Regions from separate parts of the Streptomyces sp. SD15 genome, predicted to be linked through region 1. Evidence: riboswitches for the same ligand, from Rfam matches in the RefSeq annotation. Region 1 holds a riboswitch; the other holds the start of a gene.

What was found. A riboswitch is a leader RNA that binds a small molecule or an ion and turns the genes downstream of it on or off. The one in region 1 is predicted to bind cobalamin.
Region 2: another riboswitch for cobalamin. It lies ahead of ACX28W_RS36035 (energy-coupling factor ABC transporter permease); the one in region 1 lies ahead of ACX28W_RS32820 (cobalamin biosynthesis protein).

What each region holds. Positions count from the first base shown of each region.
Region 1 covers NZ_JBTLMO010000043.1:42,372-46,575, reverse strand. The annotation lists gene ACX28W_RS32825 (cobyric acid synthase) at 1-1,051, opposite strand, end outside; gene ACX28W_RS32820 (cobalamin biosynthesis protein) at 1,048-1,989, opposite strand; cobalamin riboswitch at 2,108-2,248, opposite strand; gene ACX28W_RS32815 (hypothetical protein) at 2,375-2,533, shown strand; gene ACX28W_RS32810 (hypothetical protein) at 2,580-2,801, opposite strand; gene ACX28W_RS32805 (inorganic phosphate transporter) at 2,814-4,046, opposite strand.
Region 2 covers NZ_JBTLMO010000054.1:28,994-33,197, forward strand. The annotation lists gene ACX28W_RS36025 (hypothetical protein) at 1-190, shown strand, start outside; gene ACX28W_RS36030 (DUF1775 domain-containing protein) at 329-1,084, opposite strand; cobalamin riboswitch at 1,213-1,395, shown strand; gene ACX28W_RS36035 (energy-coupling factor ABC transporter permease) at 1,426-2,115, shown strand; gene ACX28W_RS36040 (energy-coupling factor ABC transporter substrate-binding protein) at 2,112-2,489, shown strand; gene cbiQ (cobalt ECF transporter T component CbiQ) at 2,495-3,244, shown strand; gene ACX28W_RS36050 (energy-coupling factor ABC transporter ATP-binding protein) at 3,241-4,104, shown strand; gene ACX28W_RS36055 (hypothetical protein) at 4,179-4,204, shown strand, end outside.

The DNA.
Region 1 (4,204 bases):
TGTGCTCGCCGAGGATCTGGAAGCCACCGCAGATTCCGAGGACGGGACGGCCCTGTGCGGCTCTCCGCTCGATGGCGTCCGCGAGTCCGCGCTCGCGCAGCCACTCCAGTGCCTTCACCGTCCCCCGGGTTCCGGGTACGACGACGAGGTCGGCGTCGGCCAGTTCCTCGGCCCGGTCCACGAACCGCACGACGACACCCGGCTCGGCGGCCAGGGCGTCCACGTCCGTGAAGTTGGACATGAGGGGGATCGCGCAGACGGCGACGCGCAGCACGTCCTCGCCGACGGGGGGAACGACCACGGACTCCCGCACCGCACCCCTCAGCGAGACCCGCAGCCCGTCCTCCTCGTCGATACCCAGGCCGTGCGCGAAGGGCAGCACGCCGTACGAGCGGCGCCCGGTGAGGCCGTGCAGCATGTCGAGCCCGGGTTCCAGCAGGGACACATCGCCGCGGAACTTGTTGACGAGGAACCCGGCGACGAGCGCCTGATCCTCCGGGCTCAGCAGCGCGACCGTGCCGAAGAACGAGGCGAACACGCCGCCGCGGTCGATGTCGCCGACGACGAGCACGGGCAGCCGGGCATTCCGGGCGATCCCCATGTTCACGATGTCGGTCCGCCGCAGATTGATCTCGGCAGGACTGCCGGCCCCCTCACAGATCACCGCGTCATACGTGCCCCGCAATGCGGCGAGGCAGTCCAGCACGGTCCCGAGGAGGGCTTCCTGCCGCCCGCCGTGATAGCCACGCGCGGTCATCTCACCCACGGGCTTGCCCATGAGGACGACCTGACTGCTCCTGTCGCTGCCGGGCTTGAGCAGTACGGGATTCATGAGCGCGGTGGGCTCGACGCGCGCGGCCTGCGCCTGCATGGCCTGCGCCCGCCCGATCTCGGCGCCCTCACGCGTCACGAACGAATTCAGCGACATGTTCTGCGCCTTGAAGGGCGCGACCTTGACACCCTGCCGCACCAGCCACCGGCAGATCCCGGCGGTCACGACGCTCTTGCCGGCGTCGGAGGTGGTGCCGGCGATAAGGAGACCGCCGCTCATGACTTGTCTCCCTTGAATAGCATCCGTCCGACAGTGCACACGCCGAGCGCGAGCAGGCTCACGCGCCGCGACAGCCGTACCGCCCGCTCGATGTCGTCGACTCGGACGGCGCGACCCGTGTCATTGAGTACGGGCCGGTGCTCGACCCTTCCTCCGTACGAGAGGGTCCCGCCGAGCCGCACCCCGAGCGCCCCGGCGAACGAGGCCTCCACGGGCCCGGCGTTGGGACTCGGATGCTTGCCGGCGTCCGCACGCCAGGCGCGCACGGCGCCCCGCGGATCCCCTCCGGCCGCAGCGGCGAGTACGGCCGTGAGCCGCGCCCCCGGCCATCCCGCGACATCGTCGAGCCGCGCGGAAGTCCACCCGTACCGCCGGTACTTGGCGGACCTGTGCCCGACCATGGCGTCGAGCGTGTTCACGGCACGAAAGGCGACCAGCCCGGGAACGCCCCCCACGGCCCCCCACACCAGAGCCCCCACGACGGCGTCGGAGGTGTTCTCGGCGACGGACTCGACGACGGCCCGCGCGACGCCGTCCGCGTCCAGAGCCTGGGGATCCCGCCCGCACAGATGCGGCAGCCGCTCCCGGGCCGCCTCGACATCACCGACCGCGAGCGCGTCGCCGATCGTCCGGGCCTCCCGCCCGAGGGAGGTCCCTCCGACGACGGCCCAGGTGGCGGCGGCGGTCAGCGCGACGGAAGCGGTACGAGATCGACGTACGGAATGGCTCGCGAGCGCCGCGATCCCGGCGGCGCCGCCCACGCACACGGCCGTGTGCAGCGCGCCCCACCCGCGGTGGTCGCGCCACAGCACCCGCTCCACGGCACCGGCGGCCCGCCCGAACGCGGCCACCGGATGCCCGCGGCGCGGATCGCCGAGCAGCAGGTCACCGATGAGTCCGGCGGCGGCGCCGTACGCGAAGACGCGATCGGCACGCATCGGTTCAGCCGGCCGTCAGGTCGGGCACAACCGTCGTTCGGGTCGTTCGCGTCCTAGACAACGCACTTGGGCAGCCGCGCATGGCGATATGTCCTCACTCAGGGTGTCCACGCCCTGGTTCGACGAGACGGCGATGAGAGTTCCTGGCTCCCGGGGACTTCCTTCCCCGGTGACAGTGGCGGGACCGCGCCGGATTCACACCGGCTTCCTCTCCTGTCGCCGTACTTGGCTCCGGCAGTCCACCACGGGGCTGGAAGACCCGTCAACTTGCTGTTGACCTGCGCGGGGAGAGTGTGCCGAGGCCCACACCGCCACCACGCCGACCTGCCCGCCGAGACCGAGTTGGCATGAATTCCTGGCGCGAGCAGTGGTAAACGTCGCCGGGATGATGTCGGCCGACGGCCCGGACGAGTCGTGGCTCGCGCTCGGCACGACGCTCTGCGCGAAGGTACGGGAGCGGTACGCCGAGCTGTCCCGCCGCTTTCCCGCCGACGCGGAAAAGGAACCGCCCTGCTCACCAGCGCCCGGAAAGGGCGACCGATGAACAGGGCGGCGAGGGGCGTGTGGCGCGGCCAGGAGCGCGCGGGTTGTCAGGCCACGATCAGATAGATCCCGTACGACACCGCCGCCGCGCACGCCGCGAAGCAGACGTACGCGCCGGTGACCGCGAGCGTGGCCGAGCCGCCCTGCGCCGACGCCGACTCGCGCTTGGAGAGGCCGACGATGCCGAGGGTGAAGAGGCCGACGAGGGCCACGGTGGTCACGAGGCTGACTCCGAAGACGGAGCCCAGGGCTGCCCAGTCGATGTGCATGCTGTTGATTCCTTACACCGTGGCCGGCTGGGTGGGCTCCGTGCCCGGGGACGGAATGGTGGCCTTCAGGTCGTCGGTGACGGTGCCGGCGGGCGGCGGGGTGACCGCGGCGATCGCCGTGGTGACGACGCCCGCGGGCTCGGCGGCGACCTCGTTGACGTTGTCGACGGTGACCGGCTGGCGGCGGGAGAGCGTCCAGATGGTGCCGGAGCCGGCCACGAGCAGCGCGCCGGTGAGGATGATGCCCCACGTGCCCTGCTTGGTCAGGAACTCGGCGCAGGCGCCGGCCAGACCGGCGGCGGGCAGCGTCAGGCCCCACGCGACGAACATCCGGGTCGCGGTCGACCAGCGGACGACACCGCCCTTGCGGCCCAGGCCCGAGCCCATCACGGCGCCGGAGCAGACCTGGGTGGTGGAGAGCGAGAAGCCGATGTGGGAGGAGGCCAGGATGGCGCTCGCGGCGCTGGTCTGGGCGGCGAAGCCCTGCGGCGGCGCGAGGTCGGTGAGGCCCTTGCCCATGGTGCGGATGATGCGCCAGCCGCCCAGGTAGGTGCCGAGCGCGATGGCCACACCGGCCGAGACGATGACCCAGACGGGAGGGTTCGAGCCCGGGGCGATGACACCGCCGGTGACCAGAGCGAGGGTGATGATGCCCATCGTCTTCTGCGCGTCGTTGGTGCCGTGGGCCAGGGAGACCAGTCCGGCGGAGGCGATCTGGCCCGCGCGGTAGCCCTTGGCGGTCGCCTTCTCGTCGGCACGGTTGCCGATCCGGTACGTCAGCCGGGTGGCCAGCATCGCGGCGAGTCCGGCCACGATGGGCGCGGCGACCGCGGGGATCAGCACCTTGGTGACGACGGTCGAACCGTTCACCGACGACCAGCCGGCCGACATGACCGCGGCGCCGATGAGGCCGCCGAAGAGTGCGTGGGAGGAACTGGAGGGCAGACCCAGAAGCCAGGTCAGCAGATTCCACAGGATGGCGCCGACGAGCGCCGCAAAGATCACTTCGGTGCGAATGCCCTCTTCGTTGATGATCCCGCCGGAGATCGTCTTGGCGACCTCCACGGAGAGGAACGCACCGACGAGGTTCAGCACGGCGGACATGGCCACCGCCGTCTTGGGTCTGAGAGCACCGGTCGAAATGGTCGTCGCCATCGCGTTGGCAGTGTCGTGGAAACCGTTCGTGAAATCGAACACGAGAGCGGTCACGATCACGACAGCAAGGAGCAGCGTGATGTGTTCCATTTACCCAGGCTTCTCTTGGACGTCAGTGGCAGGGGGACCGTAGGCAACCTGGGTGAACGGAAGATGAACTGAGGCAGGCTTTGGGGTGTCTCAAACGGCGGAACGCCCCTCCGCTTGTGATGGCGATGATGCCGGAGGGGCGGCCCTGTGACTCGAAC
Region 2 (4,204 bases), on a different contig from region 1:
CGCCGATGAGCGCCTGCGGGCGGTGGTGGTCACCGGGGTGCCGGGCCGGCCGCTGCACGGTGCGGTCCTGTCCCCCGGGGCGGGGCGTGAGGTCTTCCACCGGTTCGGTGCACTGGCCCGCCGCATCCACCAGGCCTCCCCTCCGCGGCCCGCCCCCCGCCGGCAGCGGCCCGGCCGTCGAGAAGGTTGAACGGCACCTCACGGCGGCACGGACACATCTCGCGCCGGGTGATGGCGGCGCTGTGACTCCATCACCGCCGCCCCTGCCTGTGCCACGAGCTACTGCTGGGGACTGGGCGGGAGGTTTCGTACGAGGGGGCTGCGGCCGTCAGGCGGCGGCGCCGCCGCGACGGCTCCTGAGCCACCACACCGCGCCGCCGATCGCGAGGACGGCGATGCCGATACCGACGGGCACGGCGACGGACATACCGTCGTCGTCCGTTTCCTTCGCCACCGGTTCCGCGGACGCCGACGACTCCCCGGAGGTGGGCTCGCCCGAGCCGGTGCTGGGCGAGGGCGTGGGCGTGGCCGTCGTCGTCTGTCCGGTGGGGCTGGGGCTGATGGGTTCGGCGCCGGGGGCGGCGGGCTTCAGCTCCAAGCGGGGTGCCGGATGGCCGTGGCCGTGGCCGTCCCCGCTCGCCTCGTCGTCCAACTCGATCCAGCGGTCGACCTGGCCGTCGCTGTAGGTCTGCAGGGTCTTGAAGTCCAGCACCTTGACGTCGGGCAACTGCCGTACGGTGACGACGTACTCGGCGTCCTCGCCCACCGCGAGCTTCGGCCCGGACACGATGTACCCCCGGTTGGTGGGCGCGAGCTTCCAGCCCTTGGGCCCTTCCTTGTAGGAGATGTCCTGCGGGGTGATGTCTTCGGGCAGGATCACCTCCAGCTTGCTGATCCCGGCGGAGCCGGTCTCCGACTCCGCGGTGAAGGTCAGCGCGACGTTCTGGTCGAGGGCACGGGCGCCCTCCGCCTCGACCTCCGCATGGGCCGCCGCCGGTCCGGCGGTGGCGACGGCGACCGCGAGCGCGACCGCGGTGAGGACGCCGGTACGGCGAAGGCTGAACGGCGATGTGAGGCGCGACACTTGTGGCTCCCTTGTGCACGGACTGTGGTCGGTGAATTCAAGCGCAGGCAAAGGCTCGGAGCCAGGTGTGAGCACATGCGCCGCCTTCACGCCTCTGTGCCCCGCTTGTCACCCTCCCTGTGCGCGCACTACTGTCACCACGCCTTGGTGCACGGGAAATCCGGTGTGATACCGGTGCGGCCCTCGCCACTGTGATCGGGAAGTTCGGCTCCAGCCCTCGCGGGCAGCCACTGGGTCCTCGGACCCGGGAAGGCGGAGTACGGGCGGTGGTACCCGTCAGCCAGGAGACCGGCCAAGGCGCGTCAACCATCCACGAGGTGCTGGAGAGGGTCTGCTGAGCCATGCACATAGCCGAGGGTTTTCTGCCCCCTGCGCACGCGGTCGCCTGGAGCGTCGCGTCAGCGCCATTCGTCGTCCACGGAGTACGGTCCCTCACCCGTGAGGTCAGGGAGCATCCCGAGAGCACCCTGCTCCTGGGCGCCTCCGGAGCCTTCACGTTCGTCCTGTCCGCGCTGAAGCTGCCCTCCGTGACCGGGAGTTGCTCGCATCCCACCGGCACGGGGCTCGGCGCCATCCTGTTCCGGCCGCCGATCATGGCGGTGCTGGGCACCATCACCCTGCTCTTCCAGGCGCTGCTGCTCGCGCACGGCGGCCTGACCACGCTCGGCGCCAACGTCTTCTCGATGGCGATCGTCGGGCCCTGGGCCGGGTACGCGATCTACCGGCTGTTGCGGCGGTTCGACGTGCCGCTGATGGTCGCGGTGTTCTTCGGCGCGTTCGTCGCCGACCTGTCCACATACTGCGTCACCAGCGTGCAGTTGGCGCTCGCGTTCCCCGACCCCAGCAGCGGATTTCTGGGCGCGCTCGGCAAGTTCGGCTCCATCTTCGCGGTCACCCAGATCCCGCTGGCGGTGAGCGAGGGGCTGCTCACGGTGTTGGTGATGCGGCTGCTGGTGCAGTCCAGCAAGGGTGAGCTGACCCGGGTCGGGGTCCTGCTGGCCGGCAAGAAGACCGAGGCGGTGGCCCGATGAGCAGAAACACGAAGATCAACGCCTTGCTGCTGCTCCTCGTGGCCGCGCTCGCGGTCCTGCCGCTGGCCCTCGGCCTCGGCGACCACAAGGAAGAGCCGTTCACCGGCGCCGACGCCGAGGCGGAGACGGCGATCACCGAGATCGATCCGGACTACGAGCCCTGGTTCTCGCCCCTGTACGAACCGCCGTCCGGCGAGATCGAGTCGGCGCTGTTCGCCCTCCAGGCCGCGATCGGCGCGGGCGTCCTCGCCTACTACTTCGGCCTGCGCCGCGGCCGGCGCCAGGGCGAGCTGCGAGCCCGGGCTCACGAAGGAACGGCCCCTGCCGGGACGGGCACGCAGACCACCGGGAAATCCACGGCGGGGCGGGCCTGAGACCCGTGCTGCCGATCGACGCGGCGGCGCACAGCAGCCACTGGCGCCGCCGCCACCCCGTGGACAAAGCCGTGCTCGGGCTGGGGCTCACCCTGCTCGCGATCTCACTGCCTCCCTGGCCAGGAGCCCCTCTCGTGCTCGTCACGGCCCTCGCCGTGCTGCTCGGCCCGGCGGGCGTACCCTGGCGCCGGCTCTGGCGCGCCTACCGCGTTCCGCTCGGCTTCTGTGTGACCGGAGCGGTCACGCTGCTCGTGCAGGTCGGCGGCCCGGACGGGTTCGTGACCCTGGCCGACGGGGGGCCGGTGCGCGCCGGGGAACTGCTGCTGCGCACCTCGGCCGCCTCGCTCGGCGTGCTGCTGTTCGCGTTCACCACGCCGATGTCCGACCTGCTGCCGCGCCTGGTGCGGGCCGGGGTGCCCGCGCCCGTGATCGACGTGGCGCTGGTGACGTACCGGATGAGCTTCCTGCTCCTGGACTCCGTGCGCCGGATCCGGGACGCGCAGGCCGCCCGGCTCGGGCACACCACACGGGCCGCCACCTGGCGCTCCCTGTCCGGGCTCGGCGCCACCGCGTTCGTCCGGGCCTTCGACCGGGCGACGCGGCTGCAGGCCGGGCTCGCCGGACGCGGCTACGACGGCACTCTGCGCGTTCTGGTGCCCGAGGCCCGCGTCTCCGTCCGCTTCACGGCCGCGAGTCTCGCGCTGCTCGCAGCCGTGGCCGTACTCACCTTCGTACTCGAAAGGCCGCTGACATGAGCGAGCCCGCCCTCGTCGCACTCTGCGGCGCGTCCTTCGCGTACGAGGACGGCCCGCCCGTGCTCGACGGCCTCGACTTCGAGGTGCGGGAAGGACGCGCGCTCGCTCTGCTCGGCCGCAACGGCAGCGGCAAGACCACGTTGATGCGGCTGCTCAGCGGCGGACTGCGGCCGCGCACCGGCCAGTTGACCGTCGAGGGCCGCCCGGTCCGTTACGACCGCAAGGGCCTGACCCGGCTGCGGACCACGGTCCAGCTGGTGGTGCAGGACCCGGACGACCAGCTGTTCGCCGCGTCCGTCGCCCAGGACGTGTCGTTCGGGCCGCTGAACCTCGGCCTGCCCGACCCCGAGGTGCGGGCGCGGGTCGACGAGGCGCTCGCCGCCCTGGACATCACCGCTCTGGCCGACCGGCCCACGCATCTGCTCTCGTACGGGCAGCGCAAGCGGACCGCGATCGCGGGTGCCGTCGCGATGCGGCCGCGCGTGCTGATCCTCGACGAGCCGACCGCGGGGCTCGACCCCGATGGTCAGGAGCGGCTGCTCGCCACCCTCGACGCCCTCCGTAGGAGCGGCACCACCGTGGTGATGGCCACGCACGACGTGGACCTCGCCCTGCGCTGGGCCGACGACGCGGCGCTGCTCACCCCGTCCGGTGTACGCATGGGACCCGCGGCCGGGACACTGGCCCGCACGGATCTCCTCCAGCAGGCGGGGCTCCGGCTGCCATGGGGCATCGCCGCGGCGCAACTGCTCCGCGCACGGGGACAGTTGGCCGACGCGGAACCCGGTCCGCGCACGGCGGACGAGCTGGCCGCCCTGGCCGTGGCCCAGACCACGCCTCGGATACCGGCCGATGGCTGACGCGCCGCAGGCACGGCCGGTCGTGGTGGACGGGCAGGAGATGCTCGCCGTGGCCGGCGAGGAATTCTCCCGAGGTGGCCGCGGCCCACGACTGCGTGGG